DNA from 3 places in the Clostridium sp. TJA032 genome. Region 3 is predicted to be linked to each of the others. Evidence: riboswitches for the same ligand, from Rfam matches in the RefSeq annotation. Region 3 holds a riboswitch; each other region holds the start of a gene.

Region 1 (10,699 bases), on a different contig from region 3:
ATTGATTTTTAGCATAATGACAGGCCAGGGAGAGTTGATTACAAAGGGGCTTACAGAATCTTCAGAAGGTGCAGTAAAGTTTATAATTTCACTAGTTGGAATTATGTGTTTTTGGTGTGGAGTAATGAAAATTGCAGAAAAAAGTGGACTAACTTCTAAGGTTGCAAAGTTATTAAATCCTATATTAAAAAGAATATTTAAGGAAAGTGCAGATAATGAAGAAGCAATGGGAGCTATTGTTATGAATTTAACGGCTAACATGTTTGGACTATCTAATGCAGCTACTCCTCTTGGGATTAAAGCTATGAGTGAATTAAATAAGATAAATAAAGAGAAAAAAGGAAGGGCTTCAAATGATATGGCCTTATTTTTAGTTATAAATGCTTCTTGTATTCAGTTAATTCCTTCAACAGTTATATCAATTAGAGCAGCAGCAGGTTCTAGTAATCCTGCTAGTATAATAGTTCCTGCTATTATATGTACCTTTATTGCTTGTTGTGTAGGAATTATGTGTTCAAAGATTTTACAAAGGTATTTTTAGGAGGAGAGAATTTTGTTTGCGAATAATATAGTTCCAATAATATTTCTTTTAATAATAGTTTATGGAATGTTTAAAGGGAGAAAGGTTTATGAATGGTTTATAGAAGGAGCAAAGGAAGGACTTATGGTATGCTTTAAAATCTTTCCAGCTTTATTAGCTATGATGATTGCTATAAGAATATTTAAGGATGCTAATTTACTTAATTATTTAAACAATCTTTTAGAACCTGTTGTATCTTTAATAGGTTTACCTAAGGATGTTGTTCCTTTAGTATTAATTAAACCTCTATCTGGAAGTGGAGCTTTAGGAGTTTATACAGAAATAATAAATACCTTTGGTCCAGATACTAGAGAGGGTTTAATTTCCTCTGTAATAATGGGTGGAACAGAAACAATATTTTATACAATAACAGTTTATTTTGGGGCTGTTGGAATAAAAAAAATAAGACACACTTTTTGGGCGGCTTTTATGGCAGATATAACAGCTATTATAATGGCAGTAATAATAGTAGGAATTTTCTTTGCTTTGTAATTTTTAAAAGTTAATTTTTTTTGAAAAGAGTTAACGAATAGTTTTTAATTTAAATATGAAAAGGCTATGTAAAGGATACAAAATATTACAGAAATCGTTTAACTAAAAAATAAAACTTTAAGGTTGATAAAAAAATCACAAAATAGTTAAAAAAATAACGAATTTTTGTCGAGAAAATGTAAAAAATGTTAAAAAAAGTCTAGATTTTTTTTGTTTATCATGATATTATAATCTCGTAAGGTTGGTAAAGAACTTGGAAAAGTAATTTATTACCTTTAAAAGCCAAAATAAATGAAAAAAAATTCTTAAATGGAATTTTATTAAAGTTAAAAACTTAACTAGTGCTTTTAATTAATTTTATATATTATGAAAATAAGACTAATCTATAAATGAGGTGGGTATCAATGAAAGTAACAAATGTAGATGAATTAATGCTTAGGTTAGAGAAAGTTAGAGCAGCTCAAAAAGAGTTTTCAAACTACTCTCAAGAGCAAGTGGATGAGATATTTAGACAAGCAGCTGTAGCGGCTAACAATGAAAGAATAAGATTAGCAAAAATGGCTGTTGAAGAATCAGGAATGGGAATAGTTGAAGATAAGGTTATAAAAAACCATTTTGCAGCTGAATATATATACAATAAATATAAAGATGAAAAAACTTGTGGAGTTATAGAAAAAGATGAGTCTTTTGGTATAACTAAAATAGCTGAGCCAATAGGTGTTGTAGCAGCAATAGTTCCTACTACAAACCCAACATCAACAGCTATATTTAAAGCTTTAATATCATTAAAGACTAGAAATGCTGTATTCTTTTCACCACATCCAAGAGCTAAAAATTCAACAATAGAAGCAGCTAGAGTTGTTTTAGAAGCAGCAGTTAAAGCTGGAGCTCCAAAGGATATAATAGGATGGATAGATGAGCCATCAGTTGAAATGTCACAAGTATTAATGTCAGAAGCTGATATTATATTAGCTACTGGTGGACCAGGAATGGTTAAAGCTGCTTATTCATCAGGAAAACCAGCAATCGGAGTTGGAGCAGGTAATACACCAGCTATAATAGATGAAACAGCACACATTAAAATGGCAGTAAACTCAATATTATTATCAAAAACTTTTGATAATGGAGTTATCTGTGCATCTGAGCAAACAGTATTAGTTGTTGATAAAGTTTATGATGAAGTAAGAAAAGAATTTGCTGATAGAGGAGCTTACTTCTTAAAAGATAAAGAGATAGATAAAGTAAGAAAAACAATTTTAATAAACGGTAATTTAAATGCTAACATAGTTGGTCAATCAGCATGGAAAATAGCTGATATGGCAGGTGTTAAGGTTCCAAAGGATACAAAAGTTTTAATTGGTGAAGTTGAATCAGTTGAATTAGAAGAACCATTCTCACATGAAAAATTATCACCAGTACTAGGAATGTATAGAGTTGCTAACTTTGATGAAGCTTTAGTTAAAGCTGAAAGATTAGTTGAACTTGGAGGATTTGGACATACTTCAGTTTTATATACTGACATAATGAAATCACAAGACAGAATTAAAAAATTCGGTGCAACTATGAAAACAGGTAGAACAATAATAAATATGCCATCAACTCAAGGAGCTATTGGAGATATCTACAACTTCAAGCTAGCACCATCATTAACATTAGGTTGTGGATCATGGGGTGGAAACTCAGTTTCAGAAAACGTTGGTCCTAAACATTTAATAAATGTTAAGAGTGTAGCTGAGAGGAGAGAAAATATGCTTTGGTTCAGAGTTCCAGAAAAAGTTTATTTCAAATATGGTGCTTTAGGAGTTGCTCTTAGAGAATTAAAAGATTTAAATAAGAAAAAAGTATTTATAGTAACAGACAACGTATTAGCAAGTTTAGGATATGTTGATAAAATAACAAGTGTTTTAGAAGAAATAGGTATAGATTTTAGAGTATTCTCAGAAGTTACTCCAGACCCAACTTTAGCTTGTGCTAAAAAAGGTGCTGAAGCAATGAGAAGTTACCAACCAGATGCAATCATAGCTCTTGGTGGAGGTTCACCAATGGATGCTGCTAAAATTATGTGGGTAATGTATGAACATCCAGAAGTTGCTTTTGAAGATTTAGCAATGAGATTTATGGATATAAGAAAGAGAGTTTACCCATTCCCAACTATGGGTCAAAAAGCTATGATGATTTCAGTTCCAACATCAGCTGGTACTGGTTCAGAAGTAACACCATTTGCTGTTATAACTGATGAACAATCAGGAGTAAAATATCCATTAGCAGATTATGAGTTAACTCCAGATATGGCTATTATAGATGCAGAACTTATGATGAATATGCCAAAAGGATTAACTGCTGCATCAGGTATAGATGCTTTAACTCATGCTTTAGAAGCTTACGTTTCAGTTTTAGCATCAGAATTTACAAATGGATTAGCTTTAGAAGCTATAAGATTAATATTTAAATATTTACCACAAGCTTATGCTGAAGGTACTACAAATATAAAAGCAAGAGAAAAAATGGCTCATGCTTCAACAATGGCTGGTATGGCATTCGCTAATGCATTCTTAGGAGTATGTCACTCAATGGCACACAAATTAGGATCAGAACACCATATAGCACATGGAGTTGCTAACGGAATCTTAATAGACCATGTAATAAGATTCAATGCTGTTGACAATCCAAGAAAACAAGCTGCATTCCCACAATACAAATATCCAAATGCTAAATGGAGATATGCAGTAATTGCTGACTACTTAGGATTAGGTGGAAAGAACGAAGAAGAAAAAGTTAATAACTTAATCAAAGCTATAGATAACCTTAAGAAAACAGTTGGAATCCCTGCAACAATAGCTGATTGTGGAGTTTCAAAAGAATCATTCTACGCTACATTAGAAAAAATGAGCGAAGATGCATTTGATGACCAATGTACAGGTGCAAACCCAAGATACCCATTAATAAGCGAAATTAAGCAAATGTACATCAATGCATTTGAAGGAAAAAAAGATAGAGTTTAATATATAGCTTTGAAATTAAGATAATAAAAAAATACCCTTTAGAATTTTTCTAAAGGGTATTTTTTTATTAAAATATAAATATGTATTATATGTTAAGATTTTCTATTCTAAATATGGTAAAATTTAATAAATAGGAATTGGAGGTATTAAAATGGATAAGAAAGTTTTTATTAAAAACAGAGAAAATTTATTAAAAAAATTAGATAATAATTCCTTAGTGGTTTTATTTGCTGGTAATGCAGTAAGAAAGACTGCTGATGAATATTTTCAATTTACTCCTAACAGAAATTTTTATTATTTAACAGGAATAGATGAGGAAAATCACATATTGATGATTAAAAAAATTAATGGGGTTACTGAAGAAGTATTATATATTTTAAGACCTAATTTAGAGCAAGAAAGATGGACTGGAAAAACTATTAGGGATTATGAAGCTAAAGAAGTTTCAGGAGTTTGTAATGTTAAATATTTAGAGGATTTTAAAGAAGATTTAAATGTAATATTTACGAATGGAATTTCAGAAAAGCTTTATTTAGATTTAGAAAGAGTATCTTTTGAGGAGGAAGTTAGTAAAAGTCAAAGCTTTGCAAAGGAAGTTAGAGAAAGATATCCTCAAGTAATTGTTAAAGATGTTTATGCTGATATAGCTTCATTAAGACAAATTAAATGTAAAGAAGAAGTAGAAGAAATTAAAAAGGCAGCACATATAACAGCTAAGGGTGTAGAACTTTTAATGAAAGAATGTAAGCCAGGAATGAAGGAATATGAATTAGAAGCTTATTTTGATTTTTACTTAAAACAAAATGGAGTAAAGGATTATGCTTTTAAAACTATAGCAGCAGCAGGAGTAAATGCAGCAACTCTTCATTATGTTGATAATAATAGTGAGATAAAGGATGGAGATTTAATTCTTTTTGATTTAGGTGCTCAAGTAAATTATTATAATGGTGATATTTCTAGAACATTCCCTGCAAATGGAAAGTTTACTAAAAGACAAAGAGAAGTTTATGAAGAAGTTTTAAAGGTAAATGAAGAAATAATAAATTCAATAAGACCAGGAGTTGGTTTTTATGAAATTAACAATAAGGCAAATGAACTTTTAGCTGAAGCCTGTGTAAGATTAGGTCTTATAGAGGATAAAAAAGATTACAGAAAATATTACTTCCATTCAATAGGACATAGTTTAGGACTTGACACTCATGATGTTGGTAGAAGAGATATAATTCTTGAGGAAGGAATGGTTTATACAGTAGAGCCAGGATTATATATTGAGGAAGAAGCTATAGGAATAAGAATTGAAGACGATGTATTAGTTACTAAAGATGGTTGTGAGGTTCTAACAAAGGAATGTATAAAATCTGTAGAAGATATAGAAAAATTTATGAGCAGAAAATAGTTTTAGAATTAACAGTATGTTAAGAATAATAAACTTTAAATTTAAAGAAATTAAGAGTAAAATGTAATAAACTAAAAAGTAGACTATGTTTTAGGAGATGATTTCATGATGAACGAATTAAAAAAAGTTATATTAGCAGGGATAGGAACTGCAGCTACTGCTTATGAAAAAACAGATTCTTTTGTACAAGATATGGTTGCTAAAGGTAAAATAACTGTGGAAGATGGAAAAATTTTATCAGAAGAGTTAAAAAGAGATGTACAGGCAAAAACTAGTCAAGCAACAAGTGAAATAATAAACAAGTTAGATAGTATGCATCCTTTAACAAAGGAAGAATTTATGACAATGTTTGAAGAAGCTAATAAAGAAAACTTAAAAGAAATACATGAATTAAAAGAGAGAGTTAAAAAATTAGAAGCTAAGTTAAAAGAAGAAAATATTTAATTTAATAAAAAAACTCTACAAGATAATGAAGGGTAGAATTTAAAGCTATATTAAGTAGCTAAGAGGATTAGGCTTTTCAGTTCCTTGTAGGGTTTTTATAATTTTTAATTAGGAGGTGAATTTTATGAGCAAGGGAGAAAGTGCAAAAAGGTTAAAGGAAATAATTAAGGTTTTTACTAACTATGGTTTTGATTATTTGCTTTCATCAAAACTTCCAAATAGTAAATTTGTAGAACCAGGACCACAAGCACTTAGAGAGGCTTTAGAAGAGCTAGGAGCAACCTTTGTTAAAATTGGACAGATACTTAGCACAAGACCAGATTTACTTCCTAAAGCTTATATAGATGAATTAGAAAAATTACAAGATAGCAATGAAATAACAGAGTTTAGTAAGGTTAAAGAGGTTTTTCATGACTCCTTTGGAACAGATATTAGTACATATTTTTTAGAATTTAGTGAAAAGCCCTTAGCATCTGCTTCTATAGCACAGGTACATAGAGCTAAGTTAATGGATGGAAGAGATGTAGTAGTTAAAGTTCAGCATTATAAAATTGATGAAAAAATGAAATTAGATTTAAATATATTAAGAAAGCTTAGTAAATTAACAGCACATCATTTTGCTAACACTTTAATTAATCCTATTGAAGCTTTTGATGAAATTGAGGATGCAACTTTAAAAGAGTTGGATTTTAAAAAGGAAGCCTATAATACAAAAAAGTTTAGAGAGCTTAATAAAAATGTAGCTTGTGTTGAAGCACCTATAGTTATTGATGAGCTAACCTCTGAAAAAATTCTTACTATGGAATATATAGATGGTTTTAAGATTACAGACCTTAAAGTTTTAAAAGAAAATGGTTATGATGTTTATGATGTAGCGGATAAATTAGCAAATTCTTTCTTTAAGCAGATTTTTGAAGATGGATTTTTTCATGGAGACCCTCATCCTGGTAATTTATTTATAAAAGAAGGAAAGATTTGTTATATAGATTTTGGATTAGTTGGAACATTAGAATCAAATTTAAAAAATTGGTTAAACAAGGCAATGATAGCTATGGTTTTAAATGATATAGATACCTTAGTTGATTTTGTAAATATAATAGGCATAAAAAAAGGAAAAGTAGATTATTCAGTACTATATGATGACTTGAAAAATATAGTAGCTAAATATATAAATGCTTCTTTAAAGTCAATAAAAATATCTGATGTTCTTAAGGAAATATTTGAAATTGCAGAAAGAAACAATATACAGTTTCCAAAGGAGTTAGTAACTTTAGTTAGGTCAACAGTTATATTAGAGGGAGTTATAGCTAAAATAGACCCTGATTTAGAAATAATGGAATGTATATATCCTTATGTTAGAGAAAAAAACAAAGAAGAAATTTTAAAAAGTTTAACTAAAGATAAATTAATGGCTGATGCATATAAATTTGTTTCAAAAAGTATTGAAGTACCAGATAAATTTTCAGAGCTTGTAGACAGTTTAACTAAGGGAAGGGCTAAGTTACAACTTCAGATGAAGGATGCAGAAAAGCCTTTAGCTGATTTAAATAAAATGGTCAATAGAATAGCTTTTGCCTTAATAGTTGGTTGTATGATAATTGGTTCTTCTTTAGTTGTAAATGCAAAAATAGGACCTACTTTTCAAGGAGTTCCTATTTTAGGATTAATAGGTTTTATAGTAGCTGGAGTTTTTGGATTTTGGTTACTAGTATCTATAATAAGATCTGGATTTTTTTAATAAAAAGAGACTTTTTTTAATAAACAGTTAATAAACTTATTAAATGCTTGAAAGAATTAAGGTTATACTGTATAAATGTATACAAATATAACAAGTTAAAAGTGAATTATTTAATGAAGATGTAGAGGTGCGAGAATCAAGATTACTAAAATGGAGTTTAAGTGATGTTGAAGTTTTAGGAAAGGGATTATCGCCGAAGTTTTTAGCTGATACTTTAAAGCTAAATGCTGGGTTTGTATAGAATATATACAAAACTGTCACATAAAAATGTGGAGAGCTATCATCTTAGGGAATTAAACAAACAAAAATTTATTTGAAAAAGTAATTTTATTGAACGTTGAGACCTTAGGTTGATTAAGCCTAAGGTCTTTTTTTATAAATTCTATGATAAAAATAAGGGAAAGCCTCTATAAATTAATTCACTTTATAATTTAAAGGAGGATTTTTTATGAAAAACAAAACTAGATTTAAAGTTTTTCTAGCGGTTTTTGTCATGACAATGCTATGTTCAACTTTAGTTTTTGCTTCTGAGGAAGTAGCAGCAGCAAATTCAGCTAAATTTGGAATGTGGACAATATTACCACCTATAGTATCAATTGTTCTAGCATTTTTAACTAAGAATGTTGTTGTCTCGTTGTTTATAGGAACAATAACAGGATGTATAATGCTTCAATTAAATGGAACTAATATACTTGGTGCCTTAGTTCAAGGATTTATTGATTTTACTTACAGAGCTTTAAATTCCTTAGCAGACCCTTGGAATGCAGGAATAATACTTCAAGTTTTAGTTATTGGAGGAGTTATTCATTTAGTAGCTAAAATGGGAGGTGCAAAGGCTATAGCAGAGGCTTTAGCAAGAAAGGCTAAAACAGTTAAAAGTGCTCAACTTACTACTTGGCTTTTAGGATTAGCAGTTTTCTTTGATGATTATGCAAACTCTTTAATAGTAGGACCTATAATGAGACCAGTTACAGATAAATTAGGAGTTTCAAGAGAAAAATTAGCCTTTGTAATAGATGCAACAGCAGCACCTATTGCAGGATTAGCAATAATATCAACTTGGATAGGATTAGAAGTTGGACTAATAGGAGATTCATTAAAAACAGTTGGAATAGAGACTGATGGTTTTGGAGTTTTTTTAGAAACTATACCTTATAGATTTTATAATATATTAATTTTAGCTTTTGTTGTTATATCGGCTATAACTTTAAGAGAATTTGGACCTATGCTTAAAGCAGAGAGAAGGGCTAGAAGAGGAGAAGTTTCACCAAAGGTTACAGAGGTATCTTCAGAAAGTGAAGATTTAGAACCTATAAAAGGAATTAAGTTAAGCATATGGAATGCAATAATTCCTATTGGAGTTTTAATTATTTCCTCCTTAGTAGGATTTTATTATAGTGGATGGATAACCGTAATGGGAGGAGAAGATTTAGCAATTATAGAGATAATGAATAATGCACCTTTTAGCTTTGCTAGCATACAAGCAGCTTTCTCTAATGCTGATGCATCTATAGTTTTATTCCAATCAGCTTTATTAGCAACTATAGTAGCACTTTTAATGGGAGTTGGTAAAAAAATATTTACAATATCAGAAGGTATTGGTATTTGGATTGAAGGCATGAAAGGTCTTTTAATAACAGGAGTAATTCTTATTTTAGCTTGGTCTTTAAGTTCTGTAATTAAGGAATTAGGAACTGCATCCTATTTAGTAGGTGTTTTATCTGATGCTATTCCAGGATTTTTATTACCATCTATTATATTTATACTAGGTTCTATAATAGCTTTTGCTACGGGAACAGCTTATGGAACTATGGGGATTTTAATGCCTCTTGCAATACCTTTAGCTTTTGCAATAAATCCAGAGTGGAATTTTGTTATTGTAAGCACTTCAGCAGTTTTAACTGGAGCTATTTTTGGAGATCATTGTTCTCCAATTTCAGATACTACAATACTTTCTTCTACAGGTGCAGGATGTGACCATATAGAACACGTTAGAACACAGATATGGTATTCTGTTTTTGTAGGAATTGTAACTGTTGTATTTGGTTATATTCCAGCTGGATTAGGGTTAAGTATTTTCATAATACTTCCATTATCTTTAGTAGCATTATTTGTACTAACTATGATATTTGGTAAAAAGGTAGATGAAAGAGTAGTTAGTAGCTAAATTTAAAAATAATAAGGAATAAAATCTTATTAAGATTTTATTCCTTATTTTTGTTTTATAAAAGTTTATTATATAAAAAATTATTAACTTTTTTTTTCTTCTTCTTTCTTTTGATATGGGAAAATAAGTCTATTAATTACAATAGCTATTATTACTCCAATAAAGGTATCAATGATTCTATTGAAAGCATATTCATAAGAACCAAGACCATTTAAGTTGGTCATTATTGCAAATACTACTATACATGAACTATTTATAGCTCCCTTACAATTAAACAGTATGCATAGGTATATTGCTAAAGTTGTACCAACTGCCGTTAAAAAGGCGTATATAAGAAAGTGTGTAAAAGAAAAGTAGTTACAAATTGTAGTTAGTATTAAGCCAACTATAGCACCTAAAAATGTTCCAAGCATTCTGTTTTTACCCATTTTATAAGAGTTTTCAACAGTATCTTGCATACACATCATAGAAGCTATACAGGCAAAAAATGCGCTAGAGCGACCTAATAAATGAAAAACTATTATGCATGTAAATACAGCAAGAGAAGTTTTTAGGTTTCTAGCGCCTATAGTTTGCAGGTTAAATTTAAACAAACAATTTCCTCCTATAAATTTTAGTGTTTTTATTTCCCTCAAAATTAATTATATCTTTTTTATATTTTTTTCTATTTCAGATATCTTATTTTCAACATTTTCTAAATCACTTTTTACTTTATTTTCATATTTATATATATACTTATTTATTAATAGAGCTATTATTATACCTATAAAGGTATCTATGATTCTATCTATGGCATAAGCATAAGGTGCTTTACCATGTAAATTAGTCATAATAGCTATTAATACTATACAGGCTATAGAAACAGAACCTTTTTTGTTAA
Region 2 (10,699 bases), 480 kb from region 3:
AAAATTTTATAATTATTGACCTTTAATTTATTTCTTGTTAATAAAATAGATTTTATGTAGAATATATAACAAGGAATTAAGTAACTAAAAATGCAAAATAATATAATTTATATAAGAAATTTTTATTTTAAATAATTTATAAAGTATTAAGTTTAAATAATTATTTATAAAAATAATCAATAAGTATATTTATTAAAGAGGGTATTATAAATGAAATATGGTAGTACTATTGAAAAAGCTATTTTTTTAAAAAGACCAAATAGATTTCAAGCATATGTGCTTTTAGATAATAAAGAAATATTAGTTCATGTACCTAATACAGGAAGGTGTAGAGAAATTTTAAAAGAAGGTTGCACAGTACTTTTAAGGAGAGGAACTACTAAAAATAGAAAAACTCCCTATGATTTAATTGCAGCTTATAAAGGAGAAGTTTTAATAAATATAGACTCTCAAGCTCCTAATAAAGTAGTTGAAGAAGCATTAAAAAATAAAAAAATAAAAAAATTAGAAAGATTTAATAATATAAGTAGAGAAAAAACTTTTGGAAATTCTAGATTTGATTTTAAATTACAAGATGATAATGATAATGTTTATTTTTTAGAGGTTAAAGGAGTAACCTTAGAGGAAAATGGAGAAACTAAATTTCCAGATTCACCTACTGAAAGAGGGAGAAAGCATTTATTAGAGCTTATAGAAGTAAAGAAATTAGGTATGAGTGCAGGAGTTCTTTTTTTAATACAATTAGAGAAGGTGATTAATTTTTCTCCAAATGATGAAAAAGACCCTAAATTTTCAGAAGCTTTAAGATTAGCTAAAAATGAAGGTGTAGATATTTTTTGTTATAATTGTAAAGTTACTGAAGAGGAGATAGAATTACTTAAGCCTATAGAAATAATTTTATAATTATATTTAATAAAATTTTATTTAGAAAATCAATTTTAATTTTCAAATTTATGTTCATATAAAATAATAGAAGTATTTTAGAATATGAAAGGTGGTGAACTTTAGTTAGCGTAATCTATATTACTATTCTTAGTTAAAATAGAGAAAATTTATAAATCATATTAAATTAGGTTTTTAAATTTACATAAGGGAAATATATTTTAATTTAACATATATAAGGTTAGATAAATTTTTAAAATATATTATAGAAGGTAATATATTTGCTTTACTAAAGAGAGTGATTATGAAATTTAAATATTGTCCATTATGCGGTGAAAAATTAGAGCTTAAAGATAGTTGGGATGAAGGAAATGTGCCTTATTGTAGTAAACATAATATGATGTTTTTTGATTTGCCTAAGCCTTGTGTTGTGGTTGCTGTTATAAAGAAGGATGAAATACTTCTTTTAAAACAAAGTTATATTTATGAAAATTCTAAGGTGCTTATCTCAGGTTATGTAGGAGTTGATGAGACTGCAGAAGAAACTGTATATAGAGAAGTTAAAGAAGAAACAGGAATAACTGTTAAAGATATAAAATACTTAGGTAGTGATTTTGTAAAAGGAAAAGAATTACTTATGTTAACGTATTTAGCTTATTATGAAACTGGAGAAATAAAAAAATCTGAAGAAGTAGAAGGAGTGGCTTGGTATAATATAGAAGATGCTCTTTGTGAATTAAATGAGGATAGTATAGGCAAAAGAGTAGTTAAAAAGGTATTAAAAGAAATAGGATATGAAGGAACTAAAGCCTTTAGATGTGAAGGAAATAGTTGTAAGGTATAAATTTTTTATTGATAATTTTAATTTATACTATTGCATTATTTAAAAGTTTTTAGTAAGATTATAAACAATAATTAATATAATAAAAATAAATAAGTTTAAAATAGGACCAAAGTAGAGGTGCTGTAATTAAGAGTAGCTATAAGCAGTTGACAAACGTTTATGTATAGTGAAAGGAATTATGGCCGAAGAAAATGAGATGGTAATCAAATTTTCTGGGTATATGTATAATATGCATATAACTGTCACTTTGAAAAAAGTGGAGTGCTACAAGGTACGCTAAGTTGCGATTAAAGCAGCAAGGGTGTTCCTTTGCTGTTTTTATTTTTATAAAATCGATAGCTTTGCATACTTTTATACTCTACAACTAGAAATTTGTGGAGGGAAAAATATGAGATTATTTGGAACAATGAAGGTAGAAGAAAATGAATTATATATTGGAGGAATAAAAGCTAAAGCTTTAGCTAATGAATATGGAACTCCTTTATATGTTATTGATGAAGAATTAATAAGAGATAATTGTAGAAGATATTATAAAGCTATGAAGTGTAATGAAAGAGGAAATAGAGTTACTTATGCTGGGAAAGCTTTTATAAATATGGCTATGTGCAACTTAGTTAAAGAGGAAAATTTATATTTAGATGTTGTTTCTGGAGGAGAATTATATACTGCATATAGAGCAGGTTTTCCTATGGAAAGAATATATTTTCATGGTAATAATAAATCAGATTATGAAATAGATTTAGGAGTAAGATTGAAAATTGGAAGATTTATAGTGGATAATATACATGAGTTAGAACTTTTAAATTCTATAGCAAGAGATTATGGTATTATTCAAAAAGTTTATTTAAGAATAACTCCAGGTATAGAAGCTCATACTCATGACTATATAAAAACAGGTCAAATAGATTCTAAATTTGGATTTCCCGTACTTGGAAATACTGTTTATGAAGTTATTAAAAAAGCCTTAGCTTTAGAGTATATAGACCTTAAGGGATTACATTGTCATATAGGTTCTCAAATATTTGATTTAGAGCCTTATGAAGATGCTACAGAAATTATGTTAAAGCTTATAAAAAGCATAAAAGAAAATTTAGGCTATGAAATAGAAGAATTAGATTTAGGTGGTGGCTTTGGTATATATTATACTGATGAGGATACTCCAAAAGAAATAGAAGAATATTGTTTATCAATAATAAATAAAGCTGATGAGGTTTGTGAAGAATTAAATATGAAGCTTCCTATACTTACAGTTGAGCCAGGAAGAAGTATAGTTGGAAATGCTGGAATAACACTTTATACTGTAGGAGCTATTAAAGAAATTCCTAGCATAAGAAAATATGTAAGTGTAGATGGGGGAATGAGTGATAATATAAGACCCGCTTTATATAGTGCAAATTATGATTCCTTAATAGCTAATAGAGTTTTTAATAATTATAAGGAAGTAGTTACTGTAGCGGGAAAATGTTGTGAGTCAGGAGATGTGCTTTTAAATTCAATAGAAATGCCTAAAATGGAAACGGGAGATATATTAGCAATTATGTCTACTGGTGCTTATGGGTACTCTATGGCAAATAACTATAACAAAATTCCTAAAGCGGCAGTTGTAAGTGTAAATCAAGGGTTATCAAAGCTTATGTGCAAAAGAGAAACTTATGAAGATTTGCTTAAAAATGAATGTTTTTAATTTTTTAAAGTTGTATAGAAATAACTATACAACTTTTTTTATTAAATAAAAGAGAATTAAAGTATATAATAAAAGGGAAGTATAAGAAAATAAGAATTTTATTTTTAGGATTTTATTTAATAGTTAAGTTTTTTTAAAAATTATTTCTTAAAGATTTAAATATTTAAATTTTAAAGACACAAAAAAGACATAATAAATTGATAAAATAATACTAAAATATTTATGAAACTTAAGGGTAAAACTATGAATTAAAGTTTACAAACTTATGGTAATTTATGATATACTTATATTTGATACTTTAAGATTACTAAAGGTAAAAAATTCTAAAATTATTGAAGGATAATTTTATTTTAATTAAATTATTCTAAAGACTAATATTCGGAACAAGGAGTATAAAATGAAAGAAATAGTAGTAGATAGAATAGAAGGACATTTTATCGTATGTGAAGATGAAGATGGAAATGTTTTAGAATTAAAAAAAGACGACGTAAAAGGTAACGTAAAAGAGGGGGATGTTCTAGTTAAAGGTAAGGAAGATAAGTTTTGTTTGAATAAAGCGCTTACAGAAAAAAGAAAAAAAGAAATAGAAGACTTAATGAAAGGTATGTGGGAAGAGTAATGGGTTCTAATAATAAAAAGAAGAAATCATTCTTTTTAGATTGGATTATACCAATCTTAATAGCCTTAGTATTAGCTTTTTTGATCCGACAATTTTTATTATTTAAGATAAAAGTTCCAACAGGGTCAATGATGCCAACAGTAGAAATTGGTGATCAGCTATTTGTTACAAGAGTACACAATCCGAATAATATTAAAAGAGGAGACATAGTAGTTTTTAATTCAGAGGAGTTAAATGAGCCACTTTTAAAGCGTGTTATAGGTATGCCTGGTGAGCATGTAGAGATAAAAAGTGATGGTTCAGTTTATATAAATGGAAATAAGCTTGAAGAAGACTATGTAAAATATCAAGGTGGAAAAACTAATATGTCTTTTGATGTTCCTGAAGGGAAATATTTAATGCTAGGTGATAACAGAAATAATAGTGATGATTCTAGGTATTGGAGTTACCCTTATGTAGATGGAGACGACATAGAAGCAAAAGCACAATTGACAATATATCCTTTTGATAGAATAGGATTTGTAAAATAAACATTAGAGAAGGAGGACTGAGGTATGTTTAAAGATAAAAAAATGCTTAAATATATTGCCATATATAGTATTATAGCTTTTGGTATATTATTAATATTTAACATGGTTAAAGATGAAATGCTATATGAAAAAGTAGATTATAGTACATTTATGCAGATGTTAGATAAAAAGGAGATTGAATCTGTAAATTTTTCAGGTAATCAAATTGAAATAACGCCTTCAGATAGTAGTAATCTAAAAGGAAAGATATTATACACAACTAATCCAGCAGTTGCAGGACTTAGCCAACCAGATTTAATTAAGGATTTAACTTCAGCAGGAGTTGGATTTAATGTAACAAAACCTGAAAATTATCAACTTTTAGGATTATTAATGTCATGGATTTTACCATTTCTTCTAATTGTTTTTGTAGGTAAAATGATGTTCTCTAAGATGAACAATAAAATGGGCGGAGGAGTAATGTCCTTTGGTAAAAATAATGCTAAACTTTATGCTGAAAATGAAACAGGAATAACTTTTAAAGATGTTGCAGGACAAGATGAAGCTAAAGAGTCTTTAGTTGAAATTGTAGATTTCTTACATGATACAAAAAAATATGTTGAAATAGGTGCTAAACTTCCTAAGGGAGCTTTATTAGTAGGGCCTCCAGGAACAGGTAAAACATTACTTGCTAAAGCCGTTGCTGGTGAAGCAAAAGTGCCATTTTTCTCAATGTCAGGTTCAGACTTTGTTGAAATGTTTGTTGGTATGGGAGCAGCTAGAGTAAGAGATTTATTTAAGCAAGCAGAAGAAAAAGCACCATGTATAGTTTTTATAGATGAAATTGATGCTATAGGTAAAAGTAGAGATGGTGCTATACAAGGAAATGATGAAAGAGAGCAAACTCTTAATCAGTTATTAACAGAAATGGATGGTTTTGATTCTTCAAAGGGTGTTGTTATTTTAGCAGCTACAAATAGACCAGAGGTTTTAGATAAAGCACTATTAAGACCAGGTAGATTTGATAGAAGAATAATAGTAGATAGACCAGATTTAATAGGTAGAGAAGAAATATTAAAGGTTCACTCTAGAGATGTTAAATTATCAGATGATGTATCTTTAGAAGAAGTTGCAAAATCTACTCCTGGTGCAGTAGGAGCAGACTTAGCTAATATAGTAAATGAAGCTGCTTTAAGAGCTGTAAAACATGGTAGAAAATTTGTAATTCAAGAAGACTTAGATGAAGCTGTTGAAGTTATTATAGCAGGTCAAGAAAAGAGAGATAGAATACTTTCACCAAAAGAAAAGAAGATTGTTGCATATCACGAAGTTGGGCATGCATTAGTTGCAGCTTTATTAAATAATACTGACCCAGTTCATAAAATAACAATAGTTCCTAGAACTATGGGAGCCTTAGGATACACAATGCAACTTCCAGAAGAAGAAAAATATTTAGTATCTAAGGAAGAAATGATAGATCAAATATCTGTTATGTTAGGTGGTAGAGCTGCTGAAGAAGTAGTATTCCACAGTATAACTACTGGAGCTTCAAATGATATTGAAAGAGCTACTCAGTCAGCTAGAAATATGATAACTATTTATGGTATGAGTAAGAGATTTGATATGATGGCTTTAGAAGCTATGAGCAACAGATATTTAGATGGAAGACCAGTTAGAAACTGTTCAGAAACTACTGCAGCAATAGCAGATGAAGAAGTTTTACATGTTATAAAGAGTGCTCATGAAAAATCAATTAAGATTTTAACTGAAAATAGAGATTTATTAGATGAAATAGCAGGAGTTCTTTTAGATAAAGAAACTATAATGGGCGATGAATTTATGGAAATAGTTTATTCTAAATATCCTGAAAAGAGAGAAGCTGATGAAAAGGCTAAGAGAGAAATTCAAAGCTTAAGAGAACAAGCTTTAGCTAAGAGAAAAGAAAAAGAAGAAGCTATTAAAAAGGCTAGAGAAGAAGCTTTAAGATTAGAAGAAGAAGAAAGAAAGAAAGCTGAACAACAAGCCATTGATGAAGCTAGAAATGAAGCTTTAAAATTACTTAATCCTAAAGAAAACATAAATGAAGAAAATTCTGAGGGAAATAAAGAGAGTGATGAAGAAAATAAAGTTTCATTAGAAGATGAAAATAAACAAGATTCTAATGAGTAAGAATATAATCTTTTTAAATTGTGCATGAAGTAAAATGCTTCATGCACAATTTTATTTTAAATAGTATCTTGCTATTTAAAGGAAATTTAATTTAATAAATTGGTTATAATCAATTATTAGATAGTAAGAAAGGAAGAGGCTAATGAATGAAAAAAAAGATATAGAGTTTTTAGTTGAAGAGAAAAAATTAGAGGAAGTTTCTAATATATTAAATGAAGAAATGCTTTCCTATATAAATAAAAGAAAGTTTGTAACACAATATATATTAGATTATAGAAAAAATGCAATTGAAGAATATAAAGATGATGAAGATAAGTTAATAGAGTATTTTGACCATGAAAGATATGTAAAAGAACAGTCCTTTGCTACAATAGATAAAAGACTAAAAGAACTAACAATTTTAAAAGATTCACCATACTTTGGAAGAGTTACTTTTAAAGATTTAGAATTTGACCAAAGAGATACTATGTATATTGGAAGATTTGGAGTTACTCCTGAAGGGAGTTATGAGCCTGCAATCGTTGATTGGAGAGCACCTGTAGCTTCTCTTTTTTATCATGGAACTTTAGGAGAGGCAACATATGTATCACCAGAAGGAATAATAAACTGTGATATAGAAGGAAGAAGACAAATTATCGTTAAAAAAGGAGAGTTAAAAGGTGTTTTTGATTCTGCTGTAGATGTAAAAGATGATATTTTACAAATGGTTTTAAGTAATAACAGTTCTGATAAACTTAAAGATGTAATAATGACACTTCAAAAGGAACAAGATGAAATAATAAGAAAGGATAGAACAACTAATATAGTTGTAAATGGGGTAGCTGGTAGTGGTAAAACAACTATAGCTCTTCATAGAGTTGCATATCTTTTATATAATTACAGAAAAGAATTAGAAGATAAAGTTCTTATTTTAGGGCCTAATAGTATATTTATGGAGTACATTTCACAGGTGTTACCAAGTCTTGGAGAGGTTGGAGTAAAACAAGAAACTTTTGCAAGCTTTGCTTTAAAGGAAATGGATAAAGAGCTTTATATAATGAGTTTTGATAAGTACTTAGAAAAAATACTTTCAAAGGATAAGAATTTTTTAGAAGATGTAATGTATAAAAATTCATATAAAGTAATAGAGGATTTAGACCTTTTAATAAGCGATATGAATAAAGATTACTTTAAGGTTCAGGATGTAAAATATTTTGATGAATTAGTTGTTTCAAAAGAAGAAATAGAAGAAATGTTTAATAAGCATTATGAATATATGCCTTTGTTTAGAAGAAGTGAAAAAATAAAGAGAATAATAATATCTAAAATAAAAGATAAAAGAGATGAAAAGGTATGGGAGTTAAATGAAGAAATAAGAAAAGAAAAAGAAAAGTTAACACCAGAGGAACTTTTAATAGAAGAAAATAATTTAGAATTTAGAAGAAGATTAAGAATAAGAGAGATAATTAGTGAAGTAATTAAATCTAAGTCTAAGCTTGATGAATGGATTTTAAGAGAAGATATATTAGATATATATGATAGATTTAATGATAATAATAAAGAATATACAATAAATGATTTAGCTCCAATATTATATTTATCAATAAAATTAGAAGGGAAAAAAGCAACTAAAGATTACAGACATGTAGTTATAGATGAGGCACAAGATTATTCGCCACTTCAATTTAAGGTTGTGAGAGAGTTAACTGGAAGTAAGTATTTTACAGTTGTAGGAGATGTAAATCAAAGACTTATTAAATACTCTGATTTAGCACCTATGATGGAATTAGAAAAAATATTTGATGAAAGAAATATAGAAATTTATAATTTAAATAAAAGCTATAGAAGTACTTATGAAATAATGGAATATGCTAATAAATATCTTAATGAAGATAGAATAATACCTTTAGTTAGACATGGTAAAAAAGTTGAAGAAATTGAATTTAATAAATATGAAGAACTTTCAGAGTATATTGTTGAATCTTTAAAAGAGTTTACAAGTGAAGGTTTAGAAAGTATTGCTATTATAACAAGGGATAAAGAAGAGTTAGATAAAATTTATAATATTATTAGTAGTAAGGTTCATTTAGTGAAGTTTGATAATGAGGATGTTCTTTATAAAGGTGGAAATGTTATAATACCATCTTATTTTGCAAAAGGTTTAGAGTTTGATGGAGTTATTATGATAGATGAGCTTAAGAAAAAAGGTAGAGAGGAAGACTTGATAAAATATATAATGAGTACTAGAGCACTTCATAGATTAAAAGAAATAAAGATTAGATAAATTAATTAGTATAGTAAGAATAAAAGAAGCAAATAATATTATTTGCTTCTTTTATTCTTAATTCTTAATTATTTTTATTAAGTTTTAACTAATATGAAATTTTATCTTCAAATGATATAATAATTAAAGTAAATAAATAAAAAAATAGATAGTGAGGAAATTTTATGAAGGAAAAAGTAAAAGGCTTTTTAAAATGCAACTGGGTTTTTATATTTTTAGTAGTTATTTTGCAGTTAAAATCCATGATGCTTTTGTCAATGCTTAGGACACCAGATTCTGCAAGTATGAATTTTGCAACGATGTATTTTACTCCTCCTGCTTGGTGGGCACATATTGCTATAATTACTTTAATAGCAAGTTTTGTGTATTTATTTAAGGGGAAGGGAAGAATAAGGACAGCAGTAGTTATTGATATTTTAGTAACTATTTTATTTATAGCTGATATTTGGTATTACAGAGTAAATGGAACATTTTTATCAATAAGACATTTGATTGAACCTAATATTTTTAATCCTATAGGAAAAAGTTTATTTAATTTTAAACCTATAGATTTACTTTTTTTATTAGATTTTGTAATACTGTTTTTTGTTTATAACTTTACAGGATTAAAGAACATAAAATATAAAAGTGCTTTAAAAACAAGATTAATGGCCTTTGGTAGCATATTTGTAATAAGTGCTGCTGTAATAGGATTTTCACATAATTACATAGATATACAAGGAAAATCAGATAAAAGTTTTTTAAGAATAGCTTGGGCACCTTTTCAAACCTTTAGTGATACAAGTCCTTTAGGATATCATGGATATGATGTTTATTATTATGCTAGTAGGGGAACTGACTTAAGTGATGCTGAAAAAAATGAAATTAAGACTTGGTTTGATGAAAATAAAGAAGATTTACCTGATAATGAATATAAGGGTATTTTTGAAGGAAAGAATCTTATAGCAATACAAGTAGAGTCTCTTGAAAATTTTGTTATAGGAAAAGAAGTTTATGGTCAAGAGATTACACCAAATATAAATAAGCTTTTAAAACATAGTTTATATTTTGATAACATAAAGGAACAAAATAATTCAGGAATAAGTTCTGATTGTGATTTAATGGTTAATACATCAATGTTGCCAGTAAGAGATGGAAGTACATTCTTTGGATATCCTTGCACAGAATATAATACACTTCAAGATTTATTAAATAGCAGAGGATATAATACAATATCAACTCACCCAGAGGTTCCAGGAAATTGGAACTGGGCAGAAGCACATAAATCTTTTAGAGCAGATAAAATATGGGATGCAAATCAATTTGACCAAAGTGAATTAATTGGGCTTGGAATGTCAGATGAATCTTATTTAAGACAAGTTGGTGAAAGATTAAAAACTGAGAAACAACCTTTTTACACTTTTTTAGTTACTTTAACAAGTCATGGACCATTTGAAATACCAGAGGATAAACAATACTTAGATTTACCAAAGGATTTAAATGAAAATATGTTAGGTGCATATTTCCAAAGTGTTAGATATACAGATGAAGCAATTGGTAAATTTATAAATCAATTAAAAGAAGAAAATCTTTTAGATAACACAGTAATAATGCTTTATGGAGATCATTGTGGAGTTCATAAGTTTTATGAAGAGGATATTAAAAATGCACCATTAGAGGGCGATTGGTGGAAAGATAATGGAAAAGAAATTCCATTTTTAGTTTACAATCCAAGTTTAAAGGGAGAGGT
Region 3 (10,699 bases):
CCTTTACTAGAGAAAGAATTAAATGGCATAAAGAACAAGGGCATATAGTTATAGCTATTTCAGGTTCTCCTTATGAACTTGTGAAGGAAATGTCTCAAAAATATCATATGAATGATTTTAAAGGAACTATCTATAAGCTTGATGAAAATAAAACTTATAATGGAGATATAATACCTATGTGGGATTCTGAAAGTAAAGAAAAAGCTATTTTAGAACTTAAAGAAAAATATAATATAGATTTAGAAAATAGCTATGCCTATGGGGATACTTCAGGAGATTTTACAATGTTTAAAAATGTAGGAATTCCCTATGCTATTAATCCTACAAGAGAGCTTATAACAAAGGTTCTTAATAGCCAATGTATAAAAGAAAAAATTAAAGTAATAGTTGAAAGAAAAGATGTAACATATGACCTTGATATAAATAACTTAAAACTTTTATAAACTAAATTTAACATTCGTATTTTTATAGAAAAATACGAGGAAATACTTTTTATAGCTTAAAAATAGTTTGTATATTTCAGAATATTATAAAATATATATTATATTTTTATTCGTAAATATTCCTCTTCACCTTAATTTTAAAGTAATAAATTCAAAAAAATCTCTTAATAATAATGAAAACTTTATTTAAATTTATGGGAAATTCCAAGAATTTTTTCTTAGAATTTGCTATAATATGTATATAAAAAGCGAATGGTGTAAAAGGGGGAAGACTATATGAGTAATGTTAAATTTTGTTCTATTATTATAAAGGATGATTTCAATAATATTTTAATTTCAAAAAGAAAAGGAAAAAAATCAGAAGAAAATCTATGGTATGTTTTTGAGAGAAAAATTAAGGGGAAAGAAACTCCAGAAAAATGTGCAAATAGAGCAATAAAGGAAGATTTAAAGACTATAGTCTTTGATTTAAATCAACTATGTGATTTTAACCTTAATGAAGAGGAGTCTTTAAGAGTTTTTACAGGTTCTTTAAAAGAAAAAATCACTTGTGGTGCAAATATAACTGCATATAAATGGATAAACAAAGATGATTTAAATGACTATACTTTTGCAAATGGGGAATTAGAAAAGATAAATGCTTTTTTTGATACTATATAAAAACATGCTAACATTGGCATGTTTTTCTTTTGTTGTTATAATAAAACCGTGAGGTGATTATTATGACATTATTAAGAAAGAAAATTTTAGGAGAAGATTTTCATGTTACTATAAAACCTATATATAACAGAGAAGATACCTTGGCATTTACATTTTCGCCTGAGCAAAAAAAAGTAGAAATCGGTGAAGAGATTACAATCACAGTAAAACATCCTACAGAAAAGTATGATGAATTTTGTGATGAATTAGTAGAATTAATAACTAAATATCAAGAAATATAAAAAAACAGTCCTTTTGGACTGTTTTTATTTTAAGCAGCATTTTTACCTATAAATTTATGCACAATTTTTTCACATGGTGGCATAAAAAATTGTATTGCTGGACCTGTGAAAAGTACTGCTATAATTGTTCCAAGACCTACAACACCAGCTAATAAATAACCAACTACTAGAAAGCTTAAATCTAAGCCGATACGTATCCAACGGTATTGGAAATTAGTTTTATCTCTTATAATAAGAGGAACTAAATCGTTTGGTGCAACTCCTAATTCTGTACTTACTAAGAATGAAAAACCTATAGCTATTATTACACAACTTAAAGCTACAATTATACATTTTGTAAATAAATTAAAGTCACTAAGGTAAGTATCTAATCCGAACTTATGTAATATTCCCATTATAGCATCTATTGTAGGACCTACAACAACAACTAAAACGAAAGTTCCTATTTTAAGCTGTTTTCTATCTGCAATAAATATTAAAATAACTAAAGCAACAAGTATTATCATGTTAGCATTTCCAGTAGAAATATTTAAAGCTTTTGAAAGCCCTTGAGTAAATACTGTAAATGGATCTGAACCAGCTCCACTTAATAAAAATATTACAACACCTAATTGTATAATTGCCATTCCTAATAAGAAAAATATAAGTTTAGGAATAAATTTTTCTTTCTTCATTTTTAATACACTCCTTGTTTTGAGTTTTGTGAATCGTATTTTGAATGTGAATTTAAAATATTTAATGTGTATTTAAAAACTTAAAAGAAAACCAAACACAATGATTATAACCATTGTTAACTTATATGTCAAATAATTTTAACAAATCCATAAAAATATTAATCTTTAAGTAATAAAATCAATAAATTATTACTGATTTACTATAATTAAGTAGTTTGAAAAATGGTATAATTTATTTTATAATTATTAGATTAAAGTAAAGAGGTGAACATATGAATAATAATTTAAAACCTAAGGAACATATTGCTAAAATAGCAAAGGATTCAACATATTTTATTTTTAAAAATGGACCTATAAATAAACTTTGTAAAGAAAATAAAATTTCTAAAGAGGAAGTTACTGAAATTCAAGAATATATGCAAAATCATTTAGCATATCTTTATGAAGTTTTATTAGAAGAAGGAAATTTAAAAAAATATGAACTTATAATGAATACTATGAGTCAGTTTTACGTAAATGATAATACTGAGGTTTTTTTAGCTGATGAAGGATTTGATTCTTTATACAATCAATTATTTCCTAAAAGCAATATAACTTTAAAATAATGATAAAAACTATACCATAAAATTTTATGGTATAGTTTTTACTTTAGTATGGATATTCTATTAATTACAACTTACTTTTGGAATAAATTCTTCCTTAATATTTTCTTTTTTATCCTTTTTATTTTTTCTTTTAAGTATAAATTCTACTATTATAGCTATAGCACCATCTCCAGTTACATTAATAGCAGTTCCAAAACTATCTTGTGCTGCATGAAGTGCAATCATTAATGATTTTTCTATATTTCCAAAGCCTAGCATCCCCTCTAAAAGACCTAAGGCTGCCATAACCCCACCTCCAGGGACTCCTGGAGCGGCAACCATAGTTATTCCTAACATAAAAATAAAAGGAATCATAAGAGAAAAAGTAGGAGTTTGTCCTTTCATATACATTACAGCCATAGAGCAAAGCACTAAAGTAATAGTATCTCCTGCTAAATTTATAGTTGCTCCTAGAGGAATAACAAAATCTGCAACATCCTTATCTATATTATTGTTTTTAGCACAACTTAAAGTAACTGGTATTGTAGCAGCTGAAGACTGAGTTCCTAAAGCTGCCATGTATGCTGGAAACATATTTTTAATTAACTTAATTGGATTTTTTCTTTTTAAAGTACCTGCTAATAAATATTGAGTAAATAAATATATTCCTTGTATTGAAAATAAAACTAAATATACAAGACCAAAAGATTTTAGTGTAGTAAATATTTCACCACTATAACTTAATTTTGAAAAAATTGAAAGAATATAAATAGGTACTAAAGGTATTAATAGATTTTTTATAACTAATGAAATAACATGATTAAATTCCTCTGATACTTTTAAAAGATAACTATTTTTTATTCTTGATATTCCTATACCTAATAAAAATGCAAAAACTAAAGCTGACATAACACTAAACATTGGTGGAATATCTATTGAAAAGTAAGGTTTAATGCTTGAAGTATTAGTATCTAATGAAGCACTTATTATAAACATAGGAAGTAATAGCTTCCCAACTAAAAAAGCAATAAGTCCAACTAAAAAATTTGATAAATAAGATATTAAAGTTGTTATAAAAAGCCCCTTACCTGATTTACTCCCTAAGGATGCTATACCAGGTACTATAAATCCAACAATTATAAGTGGAATTAAAAAGCTAAGTAAATTTCCAAAAATAGAGTTAAAGGTCATAAGTATTCTAATTGGTATATCTAAATTAATATAGGAACAAGTAATTCCTATAATTATTCCTAAAACTATGGCAAAAATAATTCTTTTTATTAGTGATAAGTTTTTCATAATAGCCCCCTCTTTTGTATTTTATGAAAATACAAGTGTTTTCTGTATGAGTACATATTACTATAACACATATTTAAAGTCAATAATTAAAGACTAGTTTTTTAATTTTTATAGCTTATTGTTAAAAAAATATTGACTAATTGGAAATTTAATGTCATAATTGTTAATAGAAAGTGAATAACTGAGATAGAGGCGCGATGATTAAAAGTATCTTTGCAGAGGTAAGCACGTTGAAGCAAAGTGAAAGGATGATTCGCCGAAACCTTTAGAAAATGCTTTAATTCTAATAGGTTGGGGTTACATATAATATATGTAACACTGTCACAATTTATTTTGTGGTGTGCTATCATGAAAGAAGAGTATTGTATATAACTTTACGAACCCTTAAGCATGAAACACGCTTAAGGGTTTCTTTTGTTAGCGAAAACTTAGTTATCACTTATGGCTTAATTATTAAAACCATAAGGAGGACTAAAAATGAGTCAAGAACAAAATACTAATCTAAAAAGAGGTTTAAAGTCAAGACATCTTAGTATGATTGCCATGGGAGGTGCTATAGGAACAGGAATTTTCTTAGCAATGGGAGATACTCTTCATCAAGCTGGTGTTGGTGGAGCCTTTGTAGCTTATGGAATTATTGGAATCATGGTATATTTTTTATGTACAAGCTTAGGGGAAATGGCAACTTATATGCCAGAGACGGGTTCTTTTGGAGCCTATGCAACAAAATTTGTTGACCCTGCCTTAGGATTTGCCTTAGGATGGAATTACTGGTATAACTGGGCTATAACAATAGCCGCTGAAATGGTTGCAGGTTCTTTATTAATGAAGTTTTGGTTTCCTAATGTTCCAGCAATAGTTTGGAGTGCATTATTCTTAGTAATTATATTAACTCTTAATTTATTATCTGCTAAAGCTTATGGAGAATCTGAATTTTGGTTTGCTGCTGTGAAAGTAGCTACTGTTATAATATTCTTAATTGTAGGTGTACTTATGATTTTTGGAATATTAGGTGGAGAAAAAGTTGGTTTTAAAAACTTTTATGAAAATGGTGGACCATTTATAGGAGGAGCAAAATCAATTTTTATGATTTTTCTAATAGCTGGATTTTCATTTCAAGGAACAGAATTAGTTGGAGTTGCAGCTGGAGAGAGTGAAGACCCTGAAAAAAATGTACCTAAAGCAGTTAATACAATCTTTTGGAGAATATTATTATTTTATTTAGGAACAATTTTGGTAATTGGAGCTTTAGTTCCAAATGCTCAAGCTGGTGTAGAAACAAGTGCATTTACAATAGTATTTGAGAAATTAGGTTTAGCTGGTGCTGCCTCTATTATGAATGCTATAATACTTACTTCTGTTTTATCAGCAGGTAATTCAGGAATGTATGCTTCAAGCAGAATGCTTTATGCCATGGCTAAAAATAAAATGGCTCCTAAAATTTTTGAAAAAACAAATTCTAGAGGAGTTCCTGTTAATGCTATTATAGTAACAACAATAATAGCAAGTTTATGTTTCTTAACTGGAATTTATGCTGAAAATACAGTTTATGTATGGCTTGTTGCAGCATCAGGTTTATCAGGCTTTATAGCATGGCTTGGCATTGCAATATGTCATTATAGATTTAGAAAAGCCTATGTAGCACAAGGAAAAGATTTAAATAAATTAGTTTATAAAGCTAAATTATTCCCGCTAGGACCTATAATAGCTTTAATTTTATGTGGCGTTATAGTTTTAGGTCAAGGTTATGCATACTTAGATGTAAGAAACGGAGTAGACTGGGGTGGTTTAATATCATCATATATTGGCTTACCTTTATTCTTTGGATTATTTGCTTACTATAAAATAAAACATAAAACTAAAATAGTTCCTTTAGATAAAGTTGATTTAAGTGTAGAACCTATCAATAAAGAAGAAACTTTAGAAGAGGAAGAAGAAGTTTTAGTTTACTAAAAAAGAGGTACTTTTTAGTACCTCTTTTTATTTTAATATATTTGTTTTATTATATATCCTTTATCTATTAAAGCTTTTTTTATTTCTTCTATATGAGAATGACCATTTGTTTCTAAAGCTATTTCTACAACCATATTTTTAAGAGCATCTGTTGCTTTGAAATGATCTTGTTCAAGTTTTACTATATTTGCATTTATATCTGCAAGAACTTTAGCAATTTTTAGTATTTGTCCTGGTTTATGAGGAACTTCTAAGCTAAATGCAAAAAGTCTTCCTTTAGATACTAAGGCACTATTTATTAAAGAAGTTATTGTAACCATATCTATGTTACCACCACTTATTATAGAAACTACATTTTTACCTTTAAAATCTATCTTAGATGAAGCAGCTAAAGTTACAGCACCAGAAGCTTCTGCTAAAAGTTTATGTTTTTCACTTAAAGTAAAGAAAGCTTCAACAATTTCATGGTCTGATACAGTTATTATGTCATCTACATATTCTTTTATAAATTTAAAAGTTAAATCACCAGGTTTCTTTACAGCAATTCCATCTGCAATAGTATCAACAGAATCTAAAGCTATAACTTCTCCAGCTTTAAAACTCTTAACCATAGCATTAGCACCTTCAGCTTGAACACCTATTACTTTAACCTTTGGATTTAAAGCTTTAGCAGCTAAAGTAACTCCACTTATTAAGCCACCTCCACCAATTGGGCAAAGAATAACATCTACATCTTTTAAATCTTCAAATATTTCTAAGGCTACAGTGCCTTGTCCACAAATTACATCAATATCATTAAAAGGATGAATAAATAATGCTCCTTGTTCTTCTTCTATCCTTTTAGCTTCATTAAAGGCATCATCATAAACATATCCTGATAATACAACATTTCCACCTAAATCTTTTGTTGATTGAACTTTTAATAAAGGAGTAGTTTTTGGCATTACAATAGTAGCTTTAACATTAGCTTGTTTTGCTGCAAAGGCTACACCTTGAGCATGGTTTCCTGCAGAGGAGCAAACAACTCCATTTGCTTTTTCTTCCTCTGATAAAGATCTTATTTTATTTAAAGCACCTCTTATTTTGTAAGCTCCTGTTAATTGTAGATTTTCACATTTCATATAAACATTGTTACCTGATTTTCTAGAAAACACCTCACTATATATTAAAGGTGTTTTTATAACTACATCCTCTATAGTTTTTTTTGCTTTATTAATTTTTTCTAAATACAAAATAATCACCTCTTAATTCTCTTAATGTAAACCTTTTATACTTTAATTATAACAAATAACTACCATTTTTTACAGAGCATAAATTTTTAAATTTTATATAAAATAATATAAAAATAGTTCAAAAGGAGTGTAGTATTTATATGGCTAATAAAATAGTTAAAGTAAAGAAAAATAATAATGGAGAGATTACAGATTATATATTAAGTAGTGGAAAAACTGTTTCAAAAGCAGAAGGTGTTAAACTTGCAGAAGAGGGTAAAATTCAAGGGGTTATAATATCCCATTCAAAGAATGGAGAAGCTTATTTAAGAAGCATACCAGATGGAAAAGAAAATAATAATCTTTATGAATTATCATAATACTATAAAAAAATTAGAATTAATATAGAAATTATATATTAATTCTAATTTTTATTTTTATCATTAAAAGCAATATCTTAATTAAACAAAAAGTAATACACACATATGTTTACTTAAAGTATTACTTTATAACTTCGCTAAAAATATTTGAAGAGATAGAAGGGTGAATAAAAACAATTTAATTTTAAAAACAAAATTCTTTTTCGTAATATATTATTTTTTTAATATACATTCTTTTAATTTAAAAGACATATATTAAAAAAGTTAGTGTGAGATAAAAGGTATAAACTAAAGCAAAAGTTGGTTATGATTTTTATAAAATCTTTATAAGTTTTATTTGTTTTTATATATAATAAATATTTTTGGTATATTTTGTTAAAATTACCCCAAAACAACTTCGCTAAATATACATTTAGCGAAGTTGTTTTGATTTTCAACCAAAAACATGCTAAAATTTACTCATAAAATAGTTTTGAAAGGAATTTTACTATGATTAAAGAAGAAAATCATTTCAAAAATTTTCAGTATCCTAATGATATAAAAGAATTACTAAAGGTGGAATTAAGCAACTCTGATTTAGATAATTTAGATAAAATATATAATTATTACGATTCTCAAAATATAAATAGAAACTATGAAGAATTAATAGAAGATATTTATATACTGACATTTAAAAGAAATCTTTCTTTTAAGGAGCTTTCTAAAATTTACAAAGTAAATGAAAGAATTATAAAAAGATGGATAAAAGAACTTGCTTTAGATGATTTAATAAAAGAAAAAAACAACATCGATTCTGTTAAAAAAACAAATTTGAAAAATGATTCTAAAGTAGAAATTATAGATAATAAAAATTTCAAATTTGATTTTTTAGAGAAATCGAAGCATCCTAAAAGAGTTATTGAATTTCTAAATTACTTAGAAAACATAAAAGGAAAATCAATTAATACTGTAGATGCCTACTCTGTTGATTTAGGCTTATTTTTTAAATTTTTAAAAATTTATAAAGGTTTAGAAAATAATATATCCTTTGAAAATATAGAAGAAGTTGATGCCTCTAACTTAGATGATAATTTTATAAAAAATATAAGTTTATCTGATATATATTCATTCTTAGCATTTTTAGAAAAAGTTAGAAATAATAGCACTTATGCTAGAGCTAGAAAAGTAGCAACCTTAAAATCATTTTTTAAATTTTTAAGTTCAAAACTAAAGTTAATCCAGGAAAACCCTACAGAAGAATTAGAATCTCCTAAAATAAATAAAAGGCATCCTGTCTATTTAACCTTAGAACAAAGCATAGCTGTTTTAAACTCTATGGATAAAAAAAATAAAAATTATTACAGAGATTATTGCATATTAACTTTATTTTTAAATTGTGGAATGAGATTATCAGAACTTTGTAATATAGAAATAGATAAAATCAAAGGAGATACTTTAACAATTATAGGAAAAGGAGATAAAGAAAGAACCGTTTATTTAAATGAGGCTTCTATTAAATCTATAGAAAATTATTTAAATAATAGAAATGATTCTAAAGCTAGTGAGGAATCAAAAAAATATTTATTTTTATCAAGTAAATATAGACCTATAAATAAAAGAAGTGTTGAAATTTTAGTTAAAAAACATATAGAAAATGCAGGATTTAAAGATCAAAAATATACTCCTCACAAACTTAGACATACAGCAGCAACTCTTATGTATAAGTACGGAAATGTAGATATAAGAAGTTTGCAAAATATATTAGGTCATGAAAATATATCAACAACTCAAATATATACTCATGTAGATGATGAAAGATTAAGAGAGGCAGTAAAAACAAATCCACTCTCTAATTTAAAATGATAAAAACAAGGTACTAGAACATATGTTCTAGCGCCTTGTTTTTATCATTTTTTCTTTATTTATCTTTTATTTTAAGTTTTCTAACCCCTGGAAAAACTTCTTCAGTCATTTCTTCCATAGTTAAATCATCATTAAAATCTATATCTTCAAGATATTCAATATGTTCAAAAGCATCTTCATAATCTTCTTGCTTAGCTAAGTATTCTTCCCAAGTTTCCTCTGTAAGAGCTTCCTCAAAGTCTTCTTCTTCCTCTTCCCTCTCTTTTTCAACAAGTCTTTTTAGAGTTTCTTCAATTTTCTTATTCTCCTCAACTTCCTTTGCTATATCAGCTATTCTTATGGCCTTTGTATCTATTCCTTCCATTTCTAAACAATCACCACAATTATCGCAAATTCTACCTTTATATATATCGCAGTAATCATCATTGTTAAATACTTTTTTATCCATAAAGTTCACCTCTTACTTAAAAATCATCTTTTCATTATAACAAAAATATTATTCTTTATCAAATAAAAGTTAATTAAAATTAGTTTTTATAGACATGAGAACATAAGTTTGCCATACTTCTTCTACTGTGGTATAATATTACCAAAGAATCGTGAGGTGCAATTGCTATGATTATTAATGAAAATTCAGATAAACAAACTCAAATATACAACTTTTTAATTGAATTTACAAAATCAAAAGGTTATCCACCTTCAGTAAGGGAGATTTGTCAAGCTGTAAGCTTAAAATCAACTTCAACTGTACATGGTCATTTAAAAAGATTAGAAAAAAAAGGGTTAATATATAGAGATCCAACTAAGCCAAGAGCTTTAGAAATTATAGAATTATCTAAGGAAGATAAAGAGCTAATAGATATTCCTATTATAGGTAAAGTTACAGCAGGAATGCCTATTTTAGCTACAGAAAATATAGAGGATATGTTCCAAATGCCTATAAATTACGTAAAACATAATAATGATTTATTTATTTTAAAGGTTACTGGAGATAGTATGATAGAGGCAGGAATATTAGATGGAGACTTAGCAATAATAGAACAAAAGAATATAGCTTCAAATGGTGATATTGTTGTAGCTTTAATAGAAAACGAAGCTACCATAAAAAGATTTTTTAAAGAAAATGAATTTATAAGACTTCAACCTGAAAATAAAAATTATCAACCTATAATAGTTGAAAACTGCTCTATTCTTGGAAAATTAGTAGGTATTTATAGAGCTTATTAAATAAAAAAATACATGTAAGTTTTTTACAGAAAATGTAGGGAAATTTGTGAAAAAACAAATTTCCCTACATTTTTTTATATTCTTACTATTAACTTAATATTAATCCCCATTCTATTAAAAATTTATATACAAAATTATATATACT

What was found. A riboswitch is a leader RNA that binds a small molecule or an ion and turns the genes downstream of it on or off. The one in region 3 is predicted to bind lysine.
Region 1: linked by a shared signal. The riboswitch ahead of AC4FRL_RS09805 (Na+/H+ antiporter NhaC family protein) and the one ahead of AC4FRL_RS02245 (amino acid permease) in region 3 are both predicted to bind lysine.
Region 2: linked by a shared signal. The riboswitch ahead of lysA (diaminopimelate decarboxylase) and the one ahead of AC4FRL_RS02245 (amino acid permease) in region 3 are both predicted to bind lysine.

Annotation. Positions count from the first base shown of each region.
Region 1 is NZ_JBZEFB010000004.1:78,177-88,875, reverse strand. Features, by position in the region: gene AC4FRL_RS09835 (nucleoside recognition domain-containing protein) at 1-541, shown strand, start outside; gene AC4FRL_RS09830 (spore maturation protein) at 554-1,072, shown strand; gene adhE (bifunctional acetaldehyde-CoA/alcohol dehydrogenase) at 1,477-4,074, shown strand; gene AC4FRL_RS09820 (aminopeptidase P family protein) at 4,226-5,470, shown strand; gene AC4FRL_RS09815 (phasin family protein) at 5,576-5,914, shown strand; gene AC4FRL_RS09810 (ABC1 kinase family protein) at 6,039-7,652, shown strand; lysine riboswitch at 7,767-7,940, shown strand; gene AC4FRL_RS09805 (Na+/H+ antiporter NhaC family protein) at 8,101-9,819, shown strand; gene AC4FRL_RS09800 (FUSC family protein) at 9,903-10,412, opposite strand; gene AC4FRL_RS09795 (FUSC family protein) at 10,461-10,699, opposite strand, start outside.
Region 2 is NZ_JBZEFB010000001.1:416-11,114, forward strand. Features, by position in the region: gene sfsA (DNA/RNA nuclease SfsA) at 211-903, shown strand; gene AC4FRL_RS00025 (NAD(+) diphosphatase) at 1,187-1,726, shown strand; lysine riboswitch at 1,831-2,001, shown strand; gene lysA (diaminopimelate decarboxylase) at 2,115-3,410, shown strand; gene AC4FRL_RS00035 (DUF3006 domain-containing protein) at 3,808-4,029, shown strand; gene lepB (signal peptidase I) at 4,029-4,559, shown strand; gene ftsH (ATP-dependent zinc metalloprotease FtsH) at 4,584-6,707, shown strand; gene AC4FRL_RS00050 (HelD family protein) at 6,850-8,970, shown strand; gene AC4FRL_RS00055 (LTA synthase family protein) at 9,135-10,699, shown strand, end outside.
Region 3 is NZ_JBZEFB010000001.1:484,337-495,035, reverse strand. Features, by position in the region: gene AC4FRL_RS02275 (HAD-IB family hydrolase) at 1-443, shown strand, start outside; gene AC4FRL_RS02270 (NUDIX hydrolase) at 720-1,103, shown strand; gene AC4FRL_RS02265 (hypothetical protein) at 1,166-1,384, shown strand; gene AC4FRL_RS02260 (YczE/YyaS/YitT family protein) at 1,414-2,058, opposite strand; gene AC4FRL_RS02255 (hypothetical protein) at 2,331-2,663, shown strand; gene AC4FRL_RS02250 (dicarboxylate/amino acid:cation symporter) at 2,724-3,941, opposite strand; lysine riboswitch at 4,121-4,295, shown strand; gene AC4FRL_RS02245 (amino acid permease) at 4,419-5,894, shown strand; gene ilvA (threonine ammonia-lyase) at 5,927-7,126, opposite strand; gene AC4FRL_RS02235 (DUF3892 domain-containing protein) at 7,267-7,485, shown strand; gene AC4FRL_RS02230 (tyrosine recombinase XerC) at 8,323-9,327, shown strand; gene AC4FRL_RS02225 (hypothetical protein) at 9,383-9,775, opposite strand; gene lexA (transcriptional repressor LexA) at 9,943-10,554, shown strand.